Regions from separate parts of the Paenibacillus woosongensis genome, predicted to be linked through region 2. Evidence: predicted binding sites of a transcription regulator. Region 2 holds the regulator's gene; the other holds the start of a gene.
The links. The regulator CtsR, encoded in region 2, represses protease genes until heat stress. The targets are predictions, from matches to a motif close to ATGGTCAATAAAGGTCAAACA.
Positions count from the first base shown of each region.

Region 1 (12,507 bases), 800 kb from region 2:
CCGACTCTGCAATTAGGTTGATGTAATCGGGAAGCATCAAGAACTTATTTCTCTGGAGGCAAATACGCCCAGGATTATGCATCAGATAGCTGGTAATAAATAGGGCGGGTCTATCCCGCCCTATTCTTCACTTACAAGGAGGAACATACATATGCCCATAAAACGCGGACTGTTCATACCTTTACTTCTTATCATCGTTTTTTCGTCACTTACAGGCTGCCAAAGGCCCCAGCAGGTTCAACCGATTACGATCAAAGTCAGCTATCCGTCTGCACAGCAGTTCTATAAAATGTTCGGCTTTGCTTTCCAGAAGTCGCATCCCTATATTGAAATCCAGGTCATCCAGGATGAACCCGGAACGGACGGTGGCAGCTTCGATGCAGAGGCTGATGTAATCTATATAAACGGAATGGACCAATACAAAGCAGCAATAGAGCAAGGTAAGCTTAGACAGATCCCTCCGCCCCTATTAAATCCATCAACGAACGAAGGAGATCTCTCGCCAATCGTTACCGCACTACTTAGCTCAGCTTCCGAGGACGGCCGCTACTATGCGTTAGCTCCTACTTTTCATAGCGAAGCGCTATATTTCAACAAGAAGCTGTTTGATGAATATAATATTGCTTATCCGTACGACGGAATGAGCTGGAGCGATGTATTTGCTCTGGCGCAGCGATTTCCTACTGAAGATAAAGAAGGCAACCGCTTGTACGGCATCCAAATGAATTATTACAAGAACGTGACGATGAACTATATCCTTAAAGCCGGGGAGACGGAGAACTTGTCTTATTTCGATCCCCATACCATGAAAGTAACAATGAATACCGAACACTGGAAATCGATCTGGTCCAACGCGGTTCAGGCTTTCCGTGCAGGTGTCGTTTATGACCTAGGAGAAGAGCTTGATTCAATGAAGCATCCCGCATTCTTGACAGAGGATGCGGCAATGACTGTGAGCTCCAATGTTCTCGCTTATAACTTCGAGCCCTTCTCCCATTTTGAAGGCGGTACAATGCTTGACTGGGGAGTGGTTAGCGCGCCTATTGACCCGCTGAATCCTGACACCTCCAACTTTTATGAGATCTTTGACTTTTTTGGCGTCTCTTCAATTTCAGAGCATCCGGAAGAAGCGCTTGAACTCGTCAAATTCATTGCTGGTGATGCTCTCAACAGCCGTCTGCTGGCTCAGAAACAGCCCAATTACGGCTTGCCGGCCGTAACCGAATATGTCCACCCGGTAACCGGGCATGATCTCTCTCCCCTTTATTCGCTTCAGGCTAACCCCGATTACATCGACCCGTATACCCAGGTCGACGCCAATGTGCTGGATGCTTTTCAATCTGCCGCTCAATCCGTGCTGGATCGGCTCCTGCAAAATGAGCTGACGCTGGAGGAAGCGCTCGCGGAGGCGGAGCTGCGTGGCCAAGAGGCGGTCGATACAACACTCGCCGAGCTTGAGCTGAAGCAGTAAAGCGCAAAGTAAATACAGGCCGCCAACACGTTTCGGCCGAGTTTGTCCCGCTAGGCAGTCTCTCAACCCGCAGTATGGCTCTTGGGGGCAGACGGACATGCCGTCTACACACGTGTTGGCGCAGAATAAAATTTGCCACTTGAAATTTGTCCCCCGATGCCATATAATCATTTTTGTTACGCTAAATTTGCGCCCGTGGTCCAATGGATATGACGTAGGCCTCCGGAGCCTGAGATCGAGGTTCGATTCCTCGCGGGCGCGCCATCTAAATTTCAACCTTCAAACGCGCAAAGCCTTAAATAAGGCTTTTTTTATTTTTCTACAGCACGCAAGCAGCGTTCTTATTACTGTCAGAACCGGAACGGATCATGAATGCACCAAACCAAGTGGTGCTTTTTCTTTTTTTATAGTTTGACCATCTTTGACTTTCTACTTAAAATTGTTTATGATGAGGTTAATAATTCTCGATTTCGTCAATTATGAGATTGATTGAATCGATACATGAATCTATATTACAATGGAGGCTATACTGCTCGCTTCGCGATTGGCCCGGCCTTTATCGAAGAGACGCTAGTAGGAGCTCGAACCAATCTAAGGAGGTTTTATCGGTGAGTTATATTCCAATGGTCGTTGAACAAAGCAACCGCGGAGAACGCGCATACGACATTTATTCCAGACTGCTGAAAGACCGTATTATCTTCCTTGGTAGCGGAGTGAATGACGTCGTTGCCAACTCCATCATCGCGCAAATGCTATTCCTGGATGCAGAAGACCCAGGCAAAGATATTCATTTGTACATTAATAGCCCTGGCGGCTCAATTACCGCAGGGATGGCGATTTATGATACGATGCAATTTATTAAATCAGACGTATCGACGATTTGTGTCGGACTGGCTGCTTCTATGGGCGCTTTCCTGCTGAACGCAGGCGCGAAAGGCAAGCGTTATGCGCTGCCTAACAGCGAGATCATGATCCATCAGCCGCTAGGCGGTGCGGAAGGACAAGCGACGGACATCGAAATCCGGGCTCGCCGCATCCTGAAAATGCGCGATAAACTGAATCATATTCTTGCGGAGCGTACTGGACAGCCGTTGGAGCGGATTGAGAAGGATACGGACCGCGATTACTTTATGAGCGCTGCCGAAGCAATGGAATATGGCATTGTGGACAAAGTGATTGAGAAAGTCACTCCTGCTGGAGTGTAACGATTGTAAATAAGGCTGTCTTCCAAGCATAGCTTGGAGGACAGTCTTTCTTGCAATTAGGGTGCTAGGTGTAAAGGAGACCAGAGAAATGAGCCATAACCGAACGAACAAACAATATGACGTCAGCCACAGCCTGGGCCAGGTTGCCATGGGGGCAGAGCCCGCCGATCTGGTCGTCACTAACGGTACGCTGGTGAACGTATACACCGGCGAACTGATCGAGAACACGGATGTAGCCATCAAGCATGGCCGCATTGCTTATGTAGGCCATGCCTTACATACAATAGGAGCTAGTACGCAGGTGATCGACGCCGCTGGCCGGTATATTTCACCAGGTCTGCTGGATGGACATATGCACGTTGAAAGTACGATGCTGTCTGTCACCGAATTCTCCAAAGCGGCGCTAGCCAAAGGAACCACTGCTATATTTATGGATCCGCATGAAATCGCCAACGTATTCGGAACGGAAGGGGTCCGCCTCATGCATGAAGAAGGCCGCGGTTTGCCACTGAAGGTATACACCACCTTCCCTTCCTGTGTTCCGTCTACGACGGATCTCGAGGATGCCGGCGCCGAGCTGCATGTCGACGACATCGCAGAGGGCATGACCTGGGACGGTGTTGCGGGCTTGGGCGAGGTGATGAACTTCCCCGGCGTCGTGCATGGCGAACCGAAAATGACCGGGGAAATCAAAGCCACCATGGAAGCCGGCAAAGCGGTCACCGGCCACTTCCCTAGCGACGACGAGCAGCAGCTTCAGGCCTACATTGCCGCGGGTGTGACCTCCTGTCACGAGACGGTTACAAGAGAGCAAGGCTTGGCTAAGCTAAGGCTCGGCATGCATCTGATGATCCGCGAGGGCTCCGCCTGGCATGACGTCAAGGAGGTTATCAAGGTCGTCACTGAAGATCGTGTAAGAACCGACAACATTATGCTTGTTACCGATGACGTCTACCCGGAAACGCTGGTTGAGAAGGGACATCTCAACCATGTTGTCCGCCGTGCTATAGAGGAAGGTGTTGACCCGGTTACCGCTATTCAGATGGGGACGATCAACACAGCTCGCTACTTCAAGCTCGATGGCGATATCGGCGGAATCGCCCCGGGCAAATGCGCCGATCTGCTGCTTATCGATGATTTGCGGCAAATGGAGCCTTCCAGCGTTATTACGAACGGCGAACTGGTCTATGATCGCGGCAGACTGATAGCTCAGTTTCCCAGCTATGTCTATCCGGAGAAAATACGGCAATCGGTTCATTTAGCCCGCCCGCTTACTGCAGCGGACTTCCTGCTGAGCAGCCGAAGCCAGGGAACAAGCACCAAGGTGCATCTCATCCAAGCAATCGAGAACAGCGCCCGCACGGCGAAGGCAACAGCGACGCTGCAGGTCTCCGGCGGCATTATCCAGCTTGACCCTAAGCAGGATATCGTACAGCTGGCGTGCATTGAGCGTCATCATGGCACCGGACAAATCTCTCTGGCCTTCGCCCAGGGCTTCCAATTGAGAAGCGGAGCGGTTGCTTCTACAGTGGCCCATGACAGCCACAACCTGCTCGTCATGGGAACGAATGCAGAGGATATGGCTCTCGCAGCCAATGAGCTAGCCCGGCTTGGCGGTGGCATGATTGCGGTGGAGAACGGCCAAGTCCTCGCCTCGGTGCCTATGGTCATCGCCGGCTTGATGTCCGATCAGCCGCTGGAGACTGTAACCAGGGAAGTGAAGCAGCTTGCTGCGGCCTGGCAGCAGTTGGGCTGTCCATTGAATGCACCGTTCATGACCTTCTCGCTGATCGCCCTGCCGGTCATTCCGGAGATCCGCATTTCAAATCGCGGTCTGGTTGACGTCACCGAGTTCAAGCTTATTCCTGTAGAAATTATTGAATGATAGAAGAGTAAATTTAAGGAGGCAATCCCATGAAAGTAGACATATGGTCAGACTTTGCTTGCCCATTCTGCTATATCGGCAAACGCAAATTCGAAGCAGCCCTGAAGCAATTCCCTCATGGCGACCAAGTCCAAGTTGGCTTCCGCAGCTTCGAGCTCGCGCCCGATGCCGAGAAGAAGACCGGCAAGGATATTAACACGGTGCTGGCCGAGAAATACGGCATGCCCTACGAACGAGCCAAACAAATGAATGAGCAAGTCACTATGCAAGCCGCTGAAGTCGGGCTGGAGTACCACATGGATAACGTCATCCCCACGAACACCCATGATGCCCATCAATTGACGCAGTTCGCCAAACAGCATGGCAAAGGAAACGAGCTGGCCGAACGGTTGTTCCAAGCTTATTTCACGGAAGGTCTTGATCTCGGCGACCATCCTACGCTTGCCCGGCTATCGGCCGAAGTAGGCCTCAACGAACAGGAGGCTCTTCGCGTTCTTGAGGAAGGCGCCTTCGATTCCGCAGTAATCGGCGAACTCCAGCAGGGCGCTCGTCTTGGAATTACCGGTGTTCCTTTTTTTGTCTTCAACGATAAATACGCCGTATCCGGCGCGCAGCCAAGCGGAACATTCCTGGAAGTGCTTGAGCAGGTGTGGCAGGAAGAACAGCAGCAGCCATTGCAAGTGATTTCTGGCCAGGCTGGCGGAAATTCGGACACAGGCCCGAATTCCGACCCCTCCTGCTCGGACGGCTCTTGCTCCGTTTAGGAGCTCATCCAGAACTGACAAAAGCTCCCCTCATCACAGGCAGGTTAAATACCCGTCCTTATGAGGGGAGCTTTTTCGTAACCATAGAATTGTTCCACTATCGCAAAACATAATAGTATTATTTGTGTCTCGTGAAATCAAACGGATTCGTACCTGAAGGCAGCAGCTGCGAGAAAGGAAAATAGAACTCCGGAAATCCGTTCACATAAGGCAAATACTCATACAACGGGAAAAAGATGACGACACCCTCGTCCTTGACGTAATACGACGGATTCGGGCCAATCGTCTTGAAATTGCCGAAATAGCCCTGCGTCTGCTGTAATTGCTGAGCTATGGCAGGATCGACGATCTGGCGATAATTCGGATTCGCCCGCAGCAGCTCGTCAAGCGTTAGCCGCTTGCCGTCCTTCAGCCGAAAGGTCAGCCCTTCCCGGTAGCTGTTTCCATGTGCTCCCCCGGTGTAAGCATAGGTCTGCTCATAGAGGCTCAGAATGCAATTCTTGTTATAGGTGACCGTATAGTTAGCCAGAAATTCATACTTATTCCCGCTTGGGGAAGGCTGGTTCTGCTTTGCTTCCTTAACGGATTTCTTCACGAAATCCTCCGCGCGGGCTGTGAAGTACGAATTAAGCTTCCGTTGGACCGATTTGCTCTTCAAACCGCTTATATGGGGATATTCCGCTTTAATCGATGCCCCTGGCAAGGACTTCGTTATTGTTCGCGTCTCGACTTTAACCCCTTGTTCGGCAGCTGCTGTTGCTTGGGTTGTCCCTGCGAATGGTGTCTGCTTGGCTTGAACTCCCATTCCCAGAGCCCCATCCTCTGCGCCAACGTTGCCTTCAAGCAGCATTCCCGCCGATAACAACACGGCCGCGAGCAGGCCTAACCCAATCCGGCAGTTCTTCCACATCATCATCTTTGCCTCACCTCTTTCCTTGGATAGTCGAATTATGTCCCTCTTCCAGCAAAATCATGCCCAACATCCGATTAAGCGTATGAGACCACAAAAAAAGCGAAGCGCAAATGCGCCTCGCTGTTGTAAATTATTGTTGCCAATCGATGGCCGTTATTCCCGTCCGCTCTTCAGCTCTGTCCAGTAACGGTCGTAGAGCTGCAGCTTATCCCCAACGTCGCCAAGCCATTCTGTGCGGGACAGCTCATCCGCAGAAAGGTTGATCATCGTATCGGCATTATATTCGTCGCTATGGAACTCCTTCGCCTTGATATTCGGATCGCTATAGCCGATCGACTCGTAGTTCTTCGCGCTTACTTCAGGCTCCAGCATGTAGTTGATGAACTTCTCTGCCAGCTCCTTGTTCTTCGCATCCTTCGGAATCGCATAATTATCGGCCCAGATCGTACCGCCTTCTTTAGGCACAACATATGCTACGTCCGGATTGTCACTGGCAATCACGGAAGCATCGCCCGACCAGACTGTGCCAATCCAGCCCTCTTCCTGGATCATTTTATTCTTAATATTATCCGTATCAAAAGCAAGCACGCTTGGCAGCAGCTGCTTCAAGTCGTCCACCGCAGCGCCGATTTCTGCTTCGTCTGTCGAGCTGTTCGATTTGCCGGCTTTTTTCAGAGCCATCCCGATCACTTCGCGGTTATCGTCCAGCAGCAACACCTTTCCTTTGTAAGCCGGGTTCCACAGATCTTCCCAGCTGTCGATCTCGTCCTTGATGTATTTCTTGTTGTATGCAATTCCCGTCACGCCGGTCATATAAACGATGGAATACTTGTTGCCCGGGTCGAACACAGGATCCTTAAACGCAGGATCGATGTTCTCGAAGTTCGGGATGTTCTCCATGTTCAGCGGTGCCAGCAGCCCCTCTTTAATCATGGTGTCGACCATATAGTCGGAAGGCTGAATCAAGTCGTAACCGCTGCCGCCCGTTTTGATCTTCGCAAGCAGATCCTCGTTGTTGGCAAACACGTCATATACAATTTTTACGTTATATTCTTTTTCAAAATCAGCGAGTACGTCGGCGTCAAAGTTATCCGCCCAGCTGTAGATGTTCAACGTTTCCTTGCCAGATGATCCGCATCCGGACAAGAGGGAAATAACTAACATGCTCGCCAGCAGTACGCCGGCCCATCTCATTTTTTTCAATTCTTTGATCTCCTCTCTTTAATAACCTATTATAAGTTGGACAGTTGAGAAGGATGTAGGGCAAGTACGTAAATTGCTCCTACGATCGCTGTTGTTCCCGGATTTCTTGGAGTATATAAATTCATATGAGGCAGAAATCCGATCACAAAGCCGAGTCACAAGCTTATGCTTCCGAAGCAGCTTTCCTTCAGAAAGCTTTCATTTCTTCGGAATCATTTTTCTCCCTTGCCTGCATCCATTCTTTAATTAATCTTATTTACTTTAATCATGTTCAAAAAGTCAACTTTTCAGTGCATTACCTCTCATTAGAATGGGAGGAGGGATTTTTTCTTTTGCCCTTTGCCCCGATTCAACGCATATTGCGCCAGTAAAATCAATGTGACGCTGACGATGATCAGAATGGTACACAACGCATTAATTTCCGGGGAAATACCCCGTTTTACTTGCCCGTAAATATAGATCGGCAGCGTCGTCGAGCTAGGCCCGCTGACGAAGAAGCTCACCATAAAATCATCCAAGGACAACGTAAAGGCGATAAGCGCACCAGCCACGATACCAGGCATGATTTGCGGAAATGTGACATAACGGAACGTCTGCCACGCATCCGCCCCCAAGTCGTTCGCTGCTTCCTCCAGCTGCTTCCCCATGTCCGCCAGCCTCGTGCTGACCACAACGTAAACATAGGACATGCTAAACGTAATATGGGCTAGAATAATCGTCAGCTTGCCCATCGGAATATGGAACTGGGTGAACAGGACAAGCAAGGATAATCCCATAATAATATCCGGAATGATGATCGGCAGGTAGAGCAGACCGCCCATCCCGGCCCGCATCTTGCGGTTCAACTTTCTCATCGACAGCGCGGCCATCGTTCCCAGAATGGTAGATGCTACAGTGGATACCGCAGCAACGATTAAGCTGTTGCTCAGCGCCTCGATGACCCGGCGGTTTTTAAACAAAGAGAAATACCAGTCCAGCGTGAAGCCGCTCCAGTCGGCAGCCAGACGCGAACTATTAAAGGAATATGCAATTATAAAAGCGATCGGCACGTAAATAAACACCATCATCAGCAGCGAATGAAAGCCGAGCAATGGATGCGTCTTCGTCTTCATCAGCGCCCCTCCTTTACTTTGAGGTGCCTGGAAGTCATTGCTTTGTTAAACAGCGCGATCATAATCAACGACGTGATCACAAAAATGATCGACAGCGCCGAACCGAACGGCCAATCCCTCGCTCCCGAGAATTGCGCCTGAATGACGTTGCTGATCATCGCCGATTTCGCGCCGCCCAGAATGTCCGTTACAACGAACATTCCCGTGGTAGAGACATAGACCAGCACCGAACCCGTCATGATGCCGGATCTGGTCTGCGGCACCGTAATGTGCCAGAACGACTTCCATGGCGATGCGCCAAGGTCGCTGGCCGCCTCCAGCAGCTTTTTGTCCATTTGTTCCAGCGCAACATAGATCGGCAGCACCATAAAGGGAATAAACGTATAGACCATACCAAGCAGAACGGCTCCCCGCGTATACAGCAGCTGCAGCGGCTCGTGAATCAGTCCGATATCGATCAGCAAATTGTTGACGACGCCCTGCGTGCGAAGCAGTAGAACCCAGGCATAGGTGCGAATCAGGAAGTTGATCCAGAACGGAATTGTCACCAGAATCAGTCCCCAGGTCTGTCTTCTCGGTCCAGCATTGGCAATATAATAAGCTAGCGGATAGCTCAGCAGCAGACAGATCACCGTCGTCATGACGGACAGTACGATCGTATCCCAATATATCCCCAAATACAGCGGATCGAAAAAGCGGGCATAAGCATCCAAGCTGAAGCCGGCTACGACGCCGCCAACCTGGTCACGGCCCATAAACGACATGCCGACAACAATAAGCATCGGAATGAGCATAAAAACGCCCAGCCATAACACCACCGGCAGTACCGACAGGCTCGATTTCCTCATGGCCCGATTACCACCTCGTCCTCGGCATTCCAGTCTACTCCTACCTTGTCGCCGATGCTCCAAGGACGATCATCCGTAATATCAAATATGATGGACACCGTCATCGGCTCGTTATCCAACTGAACGATCAGCTTGTGAATGCTGCCCAGGTAGAGCACATCCATGACCTCTCCGCTGCGCTTCGAGCCTTCCACCTGCCTACTCGCCCGTAATTTCTCCGGACGCACAGCAAATAGCCGCCCATCGCTGGAGAAAATGTTATTCTCTCCTACAAAGGTGGCGGAGAACAGGGTGGCTGGCTTAGCATAAATTTCACGCGGCGTGCCGATTTGTTCCACTTGTCCGTTATTCATAATCACGATCCGGTCGGACAGCATCATCGCTTCCTCCTGGTCGTGGGTGACGTATACAAACGTAATCCCCAAGCTGCGCTGCAATTGCTTCAGCTCGGATTGCAGATTCTTGCGAAGCTGCAAATCAAGGGCGCTCAGCGGCTCGTCCAGCAGCAGGACCTTCGGCTTGTTCGCAATCGCCCGGGCGATCGCTACGCGCTGCTGCTGTCCGCCGGACAGCTGATGCGGATAACGCTTGATCAGCGGAGTCAGCTGGGTCATCGTAACCGCTTCCTCAACCCGCTGGCGCTGCTCCTTGGACGGTATTTTCTTCATTTTCAGTCCAAATGCGATATTATCCTCTACCGTCATATGCGGGAATAATGCATAGTGCTGGAATACCAGGTTCAAATCCCGGCGGTTCGGAGGCAGATCGGTCAAGTCCTTGCCGTCCAGCATAATTTTGCCGCTTGTCGGATGCTCGAACCCGGCGATCATGCGTAAAATCGTCGTCTTGCCGCAGCCGCTCGGGCCCAGCAGGGTTAGGAACTCCCCCTCTTGTATGGTGAGCGATAGCGGATGCACAACGACTTGTCCTGCAAAGCTTTTCTCAACTTCGGACAGTTCAATCATGTATGCACCAACTCCTTTAAGTCTACTAAGAAAAAAAAGCCATATCCATTGGTATGGCTTTTAACAGGTCAGTCGATTCATTTTTTGCATATTCACTATACCTTGTTTTGTCCCTAGATACAACACTTTTCTAGGCCGTTTGGCAGAACTAGAGGAAGTTTTGTGAAGGTTTTTCGTGAATTCGGCTCATTAAAAAAGCCGCGATGCCGCTGTCCTTGGACAGATTCCCGCATCACGGCCCTGGTACAAGGCCCTAGAGGCTTCCAGATTATTTCATCTCGTACATCACAGAGAGTGTTGTCTTTACACTGATTTCTCCCGGCTCGATGGAGGTTCTCTGATCCATGGATGCCTTCTCCGCTACGGCGAAGCTCACATTCATATAAGGCGCGTAATCGTTGCTGGCCTGAGTGACGCTCAGCACAACACCGACTTGGCGTTTGGCGGCCTTGGCAATTGCGGCGGCTTTCATGTCCGCATTAGCCATCGCCTTCTCGATCACCTGCTCCTGATATTGATCGGGATTCTCGGTGGAGAAGCGGACATTGTCAATGCGGTTAGCCCCTGCCTTCGTAATTTCGTCCAGCAGTTGGCCTACCTTCTCCAGATCGCGGTAAGTAATCGACAGTGTATGGTAAGCGGAATAGCCCTTGACCTTCTGGCCTTCCTTCTCGGAATAACTGTAGTTCGGCTGCACGGAGAACTGGCCTGTCTTCATATCCTTTGTATCCAGCTTCCACGTATCCTTGAGCAGCGCGTTCACCTTGGCCATCTGGGCTGCATTTTGGCTCTGCGCCTCCTTCGCCGTAGCCGCCTGTGTCTCTACCCCTACGGAAATATACGCTACGTCCGGCTTAATCATAATTTCACCGCTGCCAGTGACGTTGATGACATTGCGCTGCGCCTCATTGTCAGCGTATACAGGCTGTGCCATATCCAGTCCCCCGCCAATCCAAGTTCCTCCAACCACTAATGCACTTGCGATCACAACTGCGCCAATCGGCTTGAACCATTTTTTCATTAGTAATGACCTCCAATATAGGGTGAGTTTAACTACTAAACGACGGCTCATATGCAAATGTTGCAGCAATGGATTCATTCTTTTGGAAAAATATGATCCTGGGCCATTTCAATTTAAAAAGGGATGACTTCGCGGCAGGAACCCCGAAATCATCCCTTCAAGAACACTGGCATAAACCCTATTACTGGTTCTCCAGTTCCTCTTTGCTAACCAGATTAATTAAAGCGTTTGCGGCTTGCTCCGCGTCTGCGCCATCCGCACTGATGTAGATTTCCGTTCCGGTGCTAATGGCAAGGCTCATAATACCCATGATACTTTTAGCATTTACTTTTTTATCGTCTTTCTCAACAAATATTTCAGATGAGTATTTATTCGCTTCCTGGACGAAAAGCGCTGCCGGCCGAGCGTGTAGACCCGTTTTCAATCGAACAGTTACCGGGTGTTTGATCATGAAACCTTACCCCCTATTACGAATTCAATAGCATGTTGTAGAACTATGTGATCATGGTAAATTTATATCATTATATCATATACAGACTGTAACAGACTAGCTATAGGCCTGTACCCCCGCGAATTTTTTCCGCCAGCTCATCGATTTTCCGCAGTCTGTGGTTAACGCCTGACTTGCTGACCTTGCTTTTGAGCAGCTCCCCGACCTCTTTGAGGTTCATATCGGGATGAGCGAGACGCACTTCCGCAACCTCGCGCAGCTTCTCCGGAAGGTTCTCAAGTCCCACTTCTTTCTCCAAGAGCCTGATATTTTCGATCTGCCTGACGGCCGCTCCGATCGTTTTATTCAAGTTCGCCGTTTCGCAGTTCACGATCCGGTTGACCGAGTTGCGCATATCGCGCATGATACGCACATCCTCGAATTTGAATAACGCCTGGTGGGCACCGATAATGTTCAGCAGCTCGATAATCTTCTCTCCCTCTTTGATGTAGAAAATAAAGCCCTTCTTACGTTCGATGCATCGCGCATTCAGATGAAATTCATTAGCGAGCTCCACCAGGGCCTTGCAGTGCTCCTCATACATGGAGGCGATCTCCAGATGATACGAGGAGCCCTCCGGGTTATTAACGGAGCCTCCCGCCATGAACGCCCCGCGCAGGTAGGCCCGTT
Region 1 is NZ_CP126084.1:182,906-195,412, reverse strand. It holds gene QNH46_RS00955 (ABC transporter substrate-binding protein) at 152-1,471, shown strand; tRNA gene QNH46_RS00950 (tRNA-Arg) at 1,661-1,735, shown strand; gene clpP (ATP-dependent Clp endopeptidase proteolytic subunit ClpP) at 2,080-2,676, shown strand; gene ade (adenine deaminase) at 2,765-4,561, shown strand; gene QNH46_RS00935 (DsbA family oxidoreductase) at 4,591-5,325, shown strand; gene QNH46_RS00930 (DUF3298 and DUF4163 domain-containing protein) at 5,444-6,241, opposite strand; gene QNH46_RS00925 (ABC transporter substrate-binding protein) at 6,392-7,441, opposite strand; gene QNH46_RS00920 (ABC transporter permease) at 7,747-8,553, opposite strand; gene QNH46_RS00915 (ABC transporter permease) at 8,553-9,401, opposite strand; gene QNH46_RS00910 (ABC transporter ATP-binding protein) at 9,398-10,366, opposite strand; gene QNH46_RS00905 (SIMPL domain-containing protein) at 10,635-11,387, opposite strand; gene QNH46_RS00900 (HPr family phosphocarrier protein) at 11,569-11,838, opposite strand; gene whiA (DNA-binding protein WhiA) at 11,939-12,507, opposite strand, start outside.
Region 1: a site for CtsR is predicted at 1,880-1,900, ahead of clpP (ATP-dependent Clp endopeptidase proteolytic subunit ClpP). Genes of this name have one in related genera too.

Region 2 (12,507 bases):
AAAGAGCAAGGGATAATGGCACCGGATAGGTGCTTTTATTTTATTCACTCGTAAAGGGCAGGTTGAGGATTTATTTACCACCCTAAAATACGAAAATAAATATTGCATTATGTCCTTGGACGTGATAAATTATTACTTGTCGCTCGAAACGAGCTAAATAAATTAGCGTCGAAAACAGTTGACAATAGCATGTGAGTTTGATATAGTATTTAATTGTTCGACAAAATTCGATTTGATTTGAATGATGAAGAACAGAAGCAAGTTCTTTGAAAACTGAACAAATGGAACTCGTTATTTTTAGATTCAATAATGAATCGTCAGATTCAAAATGAGCAAGTCAAACTTTATTGGAGAGTTTGATCCTGGCTCAGGACGAACGCTGGCGGCGTGCCTAATACATGCAAGTCGAGCGGAGTTATTTTGGAAGCTTGCTTCCGAAATAACTTAGCGGCGGACGGGTGAGTAATACGTAGGCAACCTGCCTGTAAGACTGGGATAACTGCCGGAAACGGTAGCTAATACCGGATAAATCATTTCACCGCATGGTGGAGTGCTGAAAGACGGAGCAATCTGTCACTTACAGATGGGCCTACGGCGCATTAGCTAGTTGGTGGGGTAATGGCCTACCAAGGCGACGATGCGTAGCCGGCCTGAGAGGGTGAACGGCCACACTGGGACTGAGACACGGCCCAGACTCCTACGGGAGGCAGCAGTAGGGAATCTTCCGCAATGGACGAAAGTCTGACGGAGCAACGCCGCGTGAGTGATGAAGGTTTTCGGATCGTAAAGCTCTGTTGCCAGGGAAGAATGTCTTGGAGAGTAACTGCTCTGAGAGTGACGGTACCTGAGAAGAAAGCCCCGGCTAACTACGTGCCAGCAGCCGCGGTAATACGTAGGGGGCAAGCGTTGTCCGGAATTATTGGGCGTAAAGCGCGCGCAGGCGGTCATTTAAGTCTGGTGTATAAACTCGGGGCTCAACTCCGAGTCGCACTGGAAACTGGGTGACTTGAGTGCAGAAGAGGAGAGTGGAATTCCACGTGTAGCGGTGAAATGCGTAGAGATGTGGAGGAACACCAGTGGCGAAGGCGACTCTCTGGGCTGTAACTGACGCTGAGGCGCGAAAGCGTGGGTAGCAAACAGGATTAGATACCCTGGTAGTCCACGCCGTAAACGATGAATGCTAGGTGTTAGGGGTTTCGATACCCTTGGTGCCGAAGTTAACACATTAAGCATTCCGCCTGGGGAGTACGGTCGCAAGACTGAAACTCAAAGGAATTGACGGGGACCCGCACAAGCAGTGGAGTATGTGGTTTAATTCGAAGCAACGCGAAGAACCTTACCAGGTCTTGACATCCCTCTGACCGGCGCAGAGATGTGCCTTTCCTTCGGGACAGAGGAGACAGGTGGTGCATGGTTGTCGTCAGCTCGTGTCGTGAGATGTTGGGTTAAGTCCCGCAACGAGCGCAACCCTTAGGTTTAGTTGCCAGCACATAAAGGTGGGCACTCTAGATCGACTGCCGGTGACAAACCGGAGGAAGGTGGGGATGACGTCAAATCATCATGCCCCTTATGACCTGGGCTACACACGTACTACAATGGCCAGTACAACGGGAAGCGAAACCGCGAGGTGGAGCGAATCCTATCAAAGCTGGTCTCAGTTCGGATTGCAGGCTGCAACTCGCCTGCATGAAGTCGGAATTGCTAGTAATCGCGGATCAGCATGCCGCGGTGAATACGTTCCCGGGTCTTGTACACACCGCCCGTCACACCACGAGAGTTTACAACACCCGAAGTCGGTGAGGTAACCGCAAGGGGCCAGCCGCCGAAGGTGGGGTAGATGATTGGGGTGAAGTCGTAACAAGGTAGCCGTATCGGAAGGTGCGGCTGGATCACCTCCTTTCTATGGAGTACCTCGCTTCCGTAGCGAAGCGGTACAAATTTGCTCTGCAATAACAGAGCGACAATAACGAGTATCCATTTGTTTAGTTTTGATGGAATTTGCGGGGCCATAGCTCAGCTGGGAGAGCGCCTGCCTTGCAAGCAGGAGGTCAGCGGTTCGATCCCGCTTGGCTCCACCAATCAAATACCATCTTAAGTCAAATCAACTCCAAAACTTACCGCTTGAATGGTGAGCGCGGATTTGATAAGATAGTCTTCCGCCGGTAAAATGGCGGTTGGACAATTTGCTGAAATTTTGAACGTCACTATGCGTGAACGTTGCAAATTTCATCATCGCTGATCATTACAACCTCACGAAGTGATGGCTGCACATGATCGAGCATTTGATCCTTGAAAACTGGATAACGAAACGAAATTTGCGTTTTAGAAAATTCCTTTTAGCTGAAACTTGTGTCTAACAAGTTTTGAATTAAAAGTGGCTAGCGTAGGTTTTGGGACTGGAGATCCTTTGTGAGACGACTTCTCCCTTGTATGAATTTACTTGATCAAGAAATCGGCGAACAACAGAGCGCCAGGCGCAAAACCGAAGCATTATGGTTAAGCTACTAAGAGCACACGGAGGATGCCTAGGCGCTAGGAGCCGAAGAAGGACGTGGCGAACAACGAAACTGCCTCGGGGAGCTGTAAGCAAGCTTTGATCCGGGGGTGTCCGAATGGGGAAACCCGGCTGTGTTCATACGCAGTCACTCACATCTGAATACATAGGGTGTGAAGAGGCATACCAGGGGAACTGAAACATCTAAGTACCCTGAGGAAGAGAAAACAAAAGTGATTCCGTCAGTAGCGGCGAGCGAACGCGGATTAGCCTAAACCAGGGAGCTTGCTCTCTGGGGTTGTGGGACGTCTCACATGGAGTTACAAAGGAACCGATTAGACGAACAGGTCTGGAAAGGCCGGCCATAGAAGGTAAAAGCCCTGTAATCGAAAGTCTGTTCCCTCCGAGACGGATCCCGAGTAGTGCGGGGCACGTGAAACCCCGTATGAATCTGCCAGGACCATCTGGTAAGGCTAAATACTCCCTAGCGACCGATAGTGAAGCAGTACCGTGAGGGAAAGGTGAAAAGCACCCCGGGAGGGGAGTGAAAAAGAACCTGAAACCGTGTGCTTACAAGAAGTCAGAGCCCTATTTATGGGTGATGGCGTGCCTTTTGTAGAATGAACCGGCGAGTTACGTTCCCGTGCAAGGTTAAGGTGAAGAGCCGAAGCCGCAGCGAAAGCGAGTCTGAATAGGGCGATTGAGTACGTGGACGTAGACCCGAAACCGGGTGATCTACCCCTGTCCAGGGTGAAGGTGCGGTAACACGCACTGGAGGCCCGAACCCACGTATGTTGAAAAATGCGGGGATGAGGTGGGGGTAGCGGAGAAATTCCAATCGAACTCGGAGATAGCTGGTTCTCCCCGAAATAGCTTTAGGGCTAGCCTCGGTGAATAGAGTCGTGGAGGTAGAGCACTGATTGGGTGCGGGGCCCGCCAAGGGTTACCAAGCTCAGTCAAACTCCGAATGCCATAGACTTATAACCGGGAGTCAGACAGTGAGTGCTAAGATCCATTGTCAAGAGGGAAACAGCCCAGACCATCAGCTAAGGTCCCCAAGTGTGTGTTAAGTGGGAAAGGATGTGGAGTTGCACAGACAACCAGGATGTTGGCTTAGAAGCAGCCACCATTTAAAGAGTGCGTAATAGCTCACTGGTCGAGTGACTCTGCGCCGAAAATGTAACGGGGCTAAACACACCACCGAAGCTATGGCTTGATGCTTTGCATCAGGGGTAGGGGAGCGTTGTATGCGGATTGAAGTTGGACCGGAAGGACTGGTGGACTGCATACAAGTGAGAATGCCGGTATGAGTAACGAAAAGATCAGTGAGAATCTGATCCGCCGAAAGCCCAAGGTTTCCTGAGGAAGGTTCGTCCGCTCAGGGTAAGTCGGGACCTAAGGCGAGGCCGAAAGGCGTAGTCGAAGGACAACAGGTTGAAATTCCTGTACCACCGTAATCCGTTATGAGCGATGGGGTGACGCAGTAGGGTAGTGACGCGAGCTGATGGATGCTCGTCCAAGCAGTGAGGCTGATGTGTAGGCAAATCCGCACATCGTTAAGGCTGGGCTGTGATGGGGAGGGAAAATTTACAGTACCGAAGGTCATGATCTCACACTGCCAAGAAAAGCCTCTAGCCAGGAGAAGGTGCCCGTACCGCAAACCGACACAGGTAGGCGAGAAGAGAATTCTAAGGCGCGCGGAAGAACTCTCGTTAAGGAACTCGGCAAAATGACCCCGTAACTTTGGGAGAAGGGGTGCCCCGGTAGTGTGAATAGCACGAGGGGGCCGCAGTGAAAAGGCCCAAGCGACTGTTTAGCAAAAACACAGGTCTGTGCGAAGCCGTAAGGCGAAGTATACGGGCTGACGCCTGCCCGGTGCTGGAAGGTTAAGGGGAGCGGTTAGGGGTAACCCGAAGCTGTGAACCGAAGCCCCAGTAAACGGCGGCCGTAACTATAACGGTCCTAAGGTAGCGAAATTCCTTGTCAGGTAAATTCTGACCCGCACGAATGGCGTAACGACTTGGGCGCTGTCTCAACGAGAGATCCGGTGAAATTTTAATACCTGTGAAGATGCAGGTTACCCGCGACAAGACGGAAAGACCCCATGGAGCTTTACTACAGCTTGATATTGAACTTTGATGCGATTTGTACAGGATAGGTGGGAGCCTAGGAATCCGGAGCGCCAGCTTCGGTGGAGGCGCCGTTGGGATACCACCCTGATCGTATCGAAGTTCTAACCTGGGACCGTGATCCGGTTCGGGGACAGTGTCAGGTGGGTAGTTTGACTGGGGCGGTCGCCTCCTAAAGAGTAACGGAGGCGCCCCAAGGTTCCCTCAGAATGGTTGGAAATCATTCGCAGAGTGCAAAGGCAAAAGGGAGCTTGACTGCGAGACTGACAAGTCGAGCAGGGACGAAAGTCGGGCTTAGTGATCCGGTGGTACCGCATGGAAGGGCCATCGCTCAACGGATAAAAGCTACCCTGGGGATAACAGGCTTATCTCCCCCAAGAGTCCACATCGACGGGGAGGTTTGGCACCTCGATGTCGGCTCATCGCATCCTGGGGCTGAAGTAGGTCCCAAGGGTTGGGCTGTTCGCCCATTAAAGCGGTACGCGAGCTGGGTTCAGAACGTCGTGAGACAGTTCGGTCCCTATCTGTCGTGGGCGTAGGAAATTTGAGAGGAGCTGTCCTTAGTACGAGAGGACCGGGATGGACGCACCGCTGGTGCACCAGTTGTTCCGCCAGGAGCATAGCTGGGTAGCTACGTGCGGATGGGATAAACGCTGAAAGCATCTAAGCGTGAAGCCCTCCTCAAGATGAGATTTCCCAATTAGTAAGACCCCTTGAAGACGACGAGGTTGATAGGCCTGAGGTGGAAGTGCAGCAATGTATGGAGCTGACAGGTACTAATCGGTCGAGGGCTTATCCAAATAACACCCCAAAAAGTGAAGCGGAGGCTTCGAAGAGTATACCGAATACTTTTCGGGGGCCCCGGTGAACCAAGTAAGGGCTAACACGCAAATGAAGTTTCGTATCCAGTTTTCAGGTGATCAAGTCATCTGAAACGCTGCAATATTCATACACGTACTAGCGTAGTACCGAATATTTCGCGGCAGCATTTGTTCCACAAATGCCTGTTTGGTGGCAATGGCGGAGGGGTTCCACACGTACCCATCTCGAACACGACCGTTAAGCCCTCCAGCGCCGATGGTACTTGGACCGCAGGGTCCTGGGAGAGTAGGACGTCGCCAAGCAACTGAAAAAGCACTGTTGATCCAAAGATCAGCAGTGCTTTTTTGTTTTTCTAAGTGTTGTTTGCATTGCGTCGAACACGTTCTTACGGACAAGAGATCCGCTATTTGCTGTTTTTATGTGAAATCGGCAAGCCAACGGACACAGAAGGCGCTATTCAGTGGAAATAGCCGTCGAAGCCATGGATTTTACATCAATAGGCTCCCTTGTGTCCATTAGTTCCAGAAAAGGCAGCATTTTTGCGAAATAGCGGAACTAAGGTCCGTAAGAGATCAGCAGAACTAGAGACAGCAAAAAGACAACCTGTACTTGACGTTCAAATGATCGCTACAGGTGAAAATAGAGACTAAGTGTATTTTATGTATTGATTTTGCCACCTTTTTCAAAATTACTCGAACTAAATGTAATTCATGCAGTAGTAATACGTTAATTTGCTTAAATTCTTATAATAGCCAGAAATTAGATGTAGGTACTCCAGTTAGCTCCCCGCAATACGCCAAAATTCGGTCAACTACATGTAGGAAATACATCTAGATCCTCCTTCCATTAGTGCTACCACCTCCGTAACGCCCCAATTGGGCAAAGGATTCGTCAGTTAGCCATTTACTATTGTCTGGTTAATCTAAGCTTGCTGAGTAATCCTGCATATATTAATGATAAATACTGTGCACATGGTTAGAAATAACGTTTTGCCCCTGCATATGCGGCGCCATAATAGTCATCCCCAAAGATGTATTCCAGTTGGACTCCGTCCCGTGGATCCGTATCGGCGTTAATCATCAAATCGTTTCCTAAATAGATTGCAACGTGAGTGATTGTTTCTGAGCCATGCTCTTTAAAAAATACAAGGTCCCCTTTTCTTAATTGATCTTTTGGCACATAGGTTCCATATTGATATTGCCAATTGGAGGTTCGTGGCAATTTAATCCCTGCTCTGCCATACACATATTGAGTGAATGACGAACAATCCAAGGCAACCCAAGGTTTTTCCCCGCCCCAAACATAAGGAACATCAAACTGATCCTTTGCCACGGCGATGATGTAATCCGCTTTCTCCTCCCAATTGGCGTTCGGTGGTATGGATGGTGGTGCGGTAGGGACATTGATTACTAGACCGGGAAAAATGTGCTGAGGATCTTTTACCTTGGGATTGGCCTCAAGCAAATAGGCAAGGGGGATCCCCTTACTTTGGGCAATGCTCCAGAACGTATCGCCAGCTTGTATCTTATAAGTGGTCCTGGATACTTCGTTCGCCGGGATTAATCCCGGCGCCGGTTTATGACCGTGAGGCAGGCTGATCAGCAAACCTCTCCAAATATTTTCTGGATCCACTAAGGAATTGATTGTTTGCAGCTCGGACACGTCTACCTCAAAATCCTTGGCAATGGACCAGAATGTCTCGTTACCCTTGGCTGTATATTGATCGTATGGAACCGCAAAGCATGTTTGCGGGAGGATTGCATTTACAAATACAACGGTGGCGATAATTAGCTTTTTCAAATGAACTCCTCCATTTACTTTTTTATAGAATATCCTGATCTGCAGTTTACTTATCCAGAGAACATGTTTTTTCTTGGGTTTCGAGATAATACTAGGGGCTGCAGGGTCCTGAGAGAGCAGGATATTACTAAGGCAAAAGGCACTGCGTGCTGGGAGCTGCGTAAACCGCACGCTGGAAGCTGCGTAAATATGAAGAAGTATTGTTGTTTTTGAATCGGTGTGTTTTTGTACTGCTCCGTGTTTTGACTGTAATTGGCCCGTAACGGACAGGAGATTCCCTATTTATGGTTTTTGCACGAATTCAGCACCACAACGGACACAGAAGGCGCTATTTAGTGAAGTTGGTTTATGAACACATCGATTTTGGACAAATAAGTTCCGCTGTGTCCGTTAGAATCGAAAAAAGCGGCATTTATGCGATATAGAGGAACTAGGGTCCGTAAGAGTACAGAATAACTAAAAGACACCACCCTTAGGCTGGTTCAAAGACCAAGAGCCGGCACAAAGGCTGACTCAAAGACCCTACTTAAGGGTCTGGCTCAAACTCAAATACTTGACACGAAGCACGGATTGACTCAATGCACTGCCTCAATGCACTGACTCAAAGGCTGGTCTCAACAACTTTGACACGAAGCACGGATTGACTCAATGCACTGACTCATCAGGCTGGCTGAAAGCACCCGATCTTAAGCACCCGGCTCTAGTCACGCCTTTTTAGAATGCTTTTTTGAATAACTTCCCCGCCTCAGGTTACACTGAAATGTATAAGACACCTCTTGGCAAAGTATGAAATTGTGATATAATAAAGTTAAAGTCAAAGAAAGTCAAAGTCAACAAACGGTAGCCATAACGAATTATACGGAGAGCTTTGCCGGACGAGGCGGCATATCGTGTCGGCTTAACGTTTGAGCATGGGAGGGATGATGGATTGCGTAATATCTCCGATATTATCGAACAATATCTCAAGGGTATTTTGCATCAAAGTCCTGAAGGAACCGTTGAAATTCAACGCAATGATCTGGCTGACCGGTTTTCCTGCGTTCCATCGCAAATCAACTATGTAATCAGTACCAGGTTTACCCTTGAGAAAGGGTACCTGGTTGAAAGCAAACGGGGCGGCGGCGGTTACATCAGGATTCGGCGTATCGAGCTGCCTGGTCCGACCAGCCTGCATACCCACTTGCATCACACGATTGGCGATGAAATGGGTCAAACGGCTGCGGAAGGGCTAATATATCAACTGGAGGAAGCTCGTTTCTTGAACCGCCGAGAGGCGGCACTCATGCGAGCGGCTATCTCCAGGGAAGTCTTGATGCTAAAACTGCCTGAACGCGATCGGCTTCGGGCAAGAATCATGAAGGCCATGTTGATTTCACTTTTAGGTTAACGAGTCTATCCGTAAGGGAGGGGACGTTCCATGCATTGTCAGGAATGCGGCAAACGACCTGCAACATTGCATTTTACCAAAATTGTGAACGGCGAGAAAACGGAGTTTCACATTTGTGAAACCTGTGCCAGAGAAAAGGGCGAGCTTATTCCAGGGACTTCAGGCGGATTTTCGATCCATAACCTGCTGTCCGGACTGCTGGATTTCACCCCTGGCAGTCACGCCCACGGGACCAAGGCACCCGAGAACCTGCGCTGCGAAGAGTGCGGGCTGACTTATTCCCAATTCAGCAAGCTTGGGCGTTTTGGATGCAGCTCCTGTTATAAATATTTCAATGACCGTCTTGACCCGCTCTTCAAGAGAGTACACGGCAATACGGTTCATGTAGGCAAAGTACCCAAAAGGGTTGGCGGGCATATTCAAATCAAGCGCAAGCTCGATGACCTTCGCAGAGAGCTGCAGTATCGGATTCATCAGGAAGAATTCGAGGAGGCCGCAGCCCTGCGGGATCAAATACGCGAGCTTGAGAAGAACATTTCCGAGGAGTAGGAGGAGTGGGCGATGGCAAATCTTCGGTTTACAGAACAACCGCTTAGCGAATGGATGAGAAGCGGAGGCAAGGAGTCCGAAATCGTCATCAGCAGCCGTGTCCGAATTGCGCGAAATTTGCTGAACAGGCCATTCCCTATGCTGGCGACCAACCAGCAATCCGAGGACGTGCTGAATCAGCTGGAGAGCGTGCTGCAAGATCAAAGGATGCAGCAGTTCGGGCCGTTGTCTTCGGTTCTTCTAGCCGATTTGGATGAGCTGGACAAAAAGGTGCTCGTTGAGAAGCATCTCATCAGCCCGAATTTGGCTAATGAGTCCAGATACGGCGCCGTCTTTATCAGCGATGACGAAAGCCTCAGCATCATGGTGAATGAAGAGGATCATTTGCGTATTCAATGCCTTTATCCCGGCCTGCAGATTGAGGAGGCTTGGGAGAAGGCGACCGCGGTGGATGATATTTTCGAAGCACAGGTGGATTATGCCTTTGACGATAACCGCGGTTTCCTTACCAGCTGCCCTACGAATGTAGGGACAGGACTTCGGGCCTCCGTCATGATGCATTTGCCGGCGCTGGTTCTAACTCAGCAAATAAATCGGATCCTGTCGGCCGTGTCCCAGGTCGGATTGACAGTCCGCGGCATTTACGGCGAAGGCAGCGAAGCGACAGGGAACTTGTTTCAAATCTCAAATCAGATTACACTGGGACAAAGCGAATCTGAAATTATTGAAAATTTGTACAGCGTTGTGATGCAGATCATCGAGCATGAGAAATCGGCAAGGGAGAGACTGCTCTCTGAATCCCGCCTGCGGATGACCGATCGCGTCATGCGCTCCTATGGCATTTTGTTATACGCAGCGATTATAGACTCTAAGGAGGCGGCGCAGCGGCTGTCCGACGTCAGACTCGGCGTAGATCTGGGATTGATCGATACGCTGCCCGTACAGGTACTGAATGAATTGAATGTCATGACCCAGCCTGGTTTCTTGCAGAAAAAATTTCAGGTCAGCATGTCTCCGGGCGAACGCGATATGTACCGCGCTAAGCTGATCCGAGAGAAATTGGGTAAATAAGAAACAACATTCATGGAGGTGTAGGAGTATGATGTTTGGAAGATTTACGGAGCGTGCCCAGAAGGTTTTGGCACTTGCCCAAGAAGAAGCCGTACGGTTAGGGCATAACAATATTGGAACAGAGCATATTTTGCTTGGTTTGATTCGTGAAGGGGAAGGAATTGCCGCTAAGGCATTAATCGGGCTTGGACTGGGTCTTGAGAAAATCCAGGACGAAGTAGAGACGCTGATCGGCCGCGGCCAGGAGCAACCGGCGAATATCGCTTATACGCCGAGAGCCAAGAAGGTTATCGAACTATCCATGGATGAAGCTCGCAAGCTCGGCCATACCTATGTGGGAACAGAGCATATTCTGCTTGGCTTGATTCGTGAAGGCGAGGGCGTTGCTGCCCGGGTATTGAACAACCTGGGTATCAGTCTGAACAAAGCGCGTCAGCAAGTGCTGCAGCTGCTGGGCAGCAGCGAGGCGGTGTCCAGTCATCATAGCACGCCAGCTAACGTGAATACGCCGACGCTGGACAGTCTGGCTCGCGATTTGACGGAATCCGCCAAAGAGAGCAATCTTGACCCGGTTATCGGCCGAAGCAAGGAAATCGAGCGGGTCATTCAGGTGCTCAGCCGCCGGACGAAGAACAACCCGGTGCTGATCGGTGAGCCTGGCGTAGGGAAGACCGCTATTGCTGAAGGATTGGCTCAGAAGATTATCAATAATGAAATTCCGGAGACACTGCGCGACAAAAGAGTCATGACCCTCGATATGGGTTCTGTCGTAGCCGGTACGAAATATCGCGGCGAATTCGAGGATCGCTTGAAGAAAATCATGGATGAAATCCGTCAAGCCGGGAATATCATCCTGTTCATTGATGAATTGCATACCCTGATTGGCGCAGGCGGTGCGGAAGGTGCCATCGATGCCTCGAACATCCTGAAGCCGGCGCTGGCCCGCGGCGAGCTGCAATGCATCGGGGCAACGACGCTGGATGAATACCGCAAGTATATCGAGAAGGATGCTGCGCTTGAGCGCCGTTTCCAACCGATAACGGTTGATCAGCCTTCCGTTGACGAAGCCATTCAAATCCTGCATGGACTTCGCGACCGCTATGAGGCCCATCACCGCGTTAAAATTACCGATGAAGCGATTGAACAGGCGGTTAAGCTGTCCGACCGCTATATCCAGGACCGCTTTCTGCCGGATAAAGCCATCGACTTGATCGATGAGGCCGGCTCAAAGGTAAGACTGAACTCATACACGGTACCGCCTAATCTGAAGCAGTTGGAGAGCCGTCTGGAAGACATCCGCAAAGAGAAAGACGCGGCTGTACAGAGCCAGGAGTTTGAGAAAGCGGCAGCACTGCGCGATACGGAGCAGAAAATCCGCGAGGAGCTCGACATCACGAAGAATCAATGGAAAGAGAAACAGGGCCGTACCGACTCTGAAGTTACGCCTGAGGACATTGCACAGGTCGTAGCAAGCTGGACTGGTATTCCAGTCAATAAGCTGAAGGAAGAGGAAACGGAAAGACTGCTCAATATGGAGCAAATCCTGCATGAGCGCGTTATCGGGCAGGACGAAGCCGTTAAGGCGGTCAGCCGGGCGATTCGCCGGGCGCGTGCCGGACTGAAGGATCCGAAGCGTCCGATGGGCTCCTTTATCTTCCTAGGCCCAACTGGGGTAGGTAAGACTGAGCTGGCGCGGGCCCTGGCCGAAGCCATGTTCGGCGACGAAAATGCGGTTATCCGCATCGACATGTCCGAATATATGGAGAAGCACTCCACGGCTCGTCTCGTTGGCGCCCCTCCAGGATATGTTGGTTATGAAGAAGGCGGCCAGCTGACGGAGAAAGTACGCCGCAAGCCATATTCGGTCGTACTCTTGGATGAAATCGAGAAGGCGCACCCTGAGGTATTCAATATTTTGCTGCAAGTGCTGGAGGATGGCCGTTTGACGGACTCCAAAGGACGTGTGGTAGACTTCCGCAATACACTGATCATTCTCACCTCGAACGTCGGGGCCGAAGCGATCAGACGCAATACGCGGCTTGGCTTTACTGCCGTAGACGACTCCGGGGCAGATTATGACAATATGAAAGGCAAAGTGATGGAAGAACTTAAGAAGAGCTTCCGTCCGGAATTCCTTAACCGGATCGATGAAATTATCGTATTCCACTCGCTGGAGCAGAAGCATATCGGCGAAATCGTTACGCTGATGGCAGAAGAGCTTCGCAAACGGCTGCATGAATACGAGGTGGACTTCG
Region 2 is NZ_CP126084.1:4,670,878-4,683,384, reverse strand. It holds rRNA gene QNH46_RS21755 (16S ribosomal RNA) at 345-1,900, shown strand; tRNA gene QNH46_RS21750 (tRNA-Ala) at 2,003-2,078, shown strand; rRNA gene QNH46_RS21745 (23S ribosomal RNA) at 2,495-5,423, shown strand; rRNA gene rrf (5S ribosomal RNA) at 5,631-5,747, shown strand; gene QNH46_RS21735 (NlpC/P60 family protein) at 6,421-7,245, opposite strand; gene QNH46_RS21730 (CtsR family transcriptional regulator) at 8,174-8,632, shown strand; gene mcsA (protein-arginine kinase activator protein McsA) at 8,663-9,181, shown strand; gene mcsB (protein-arginine kinase McsB) at 9,194-10,252, shown strand; gene clpC (ATP-dependent protease ATP-binding subunit ClpC) at 10,281-12,507, shown strand, end outside.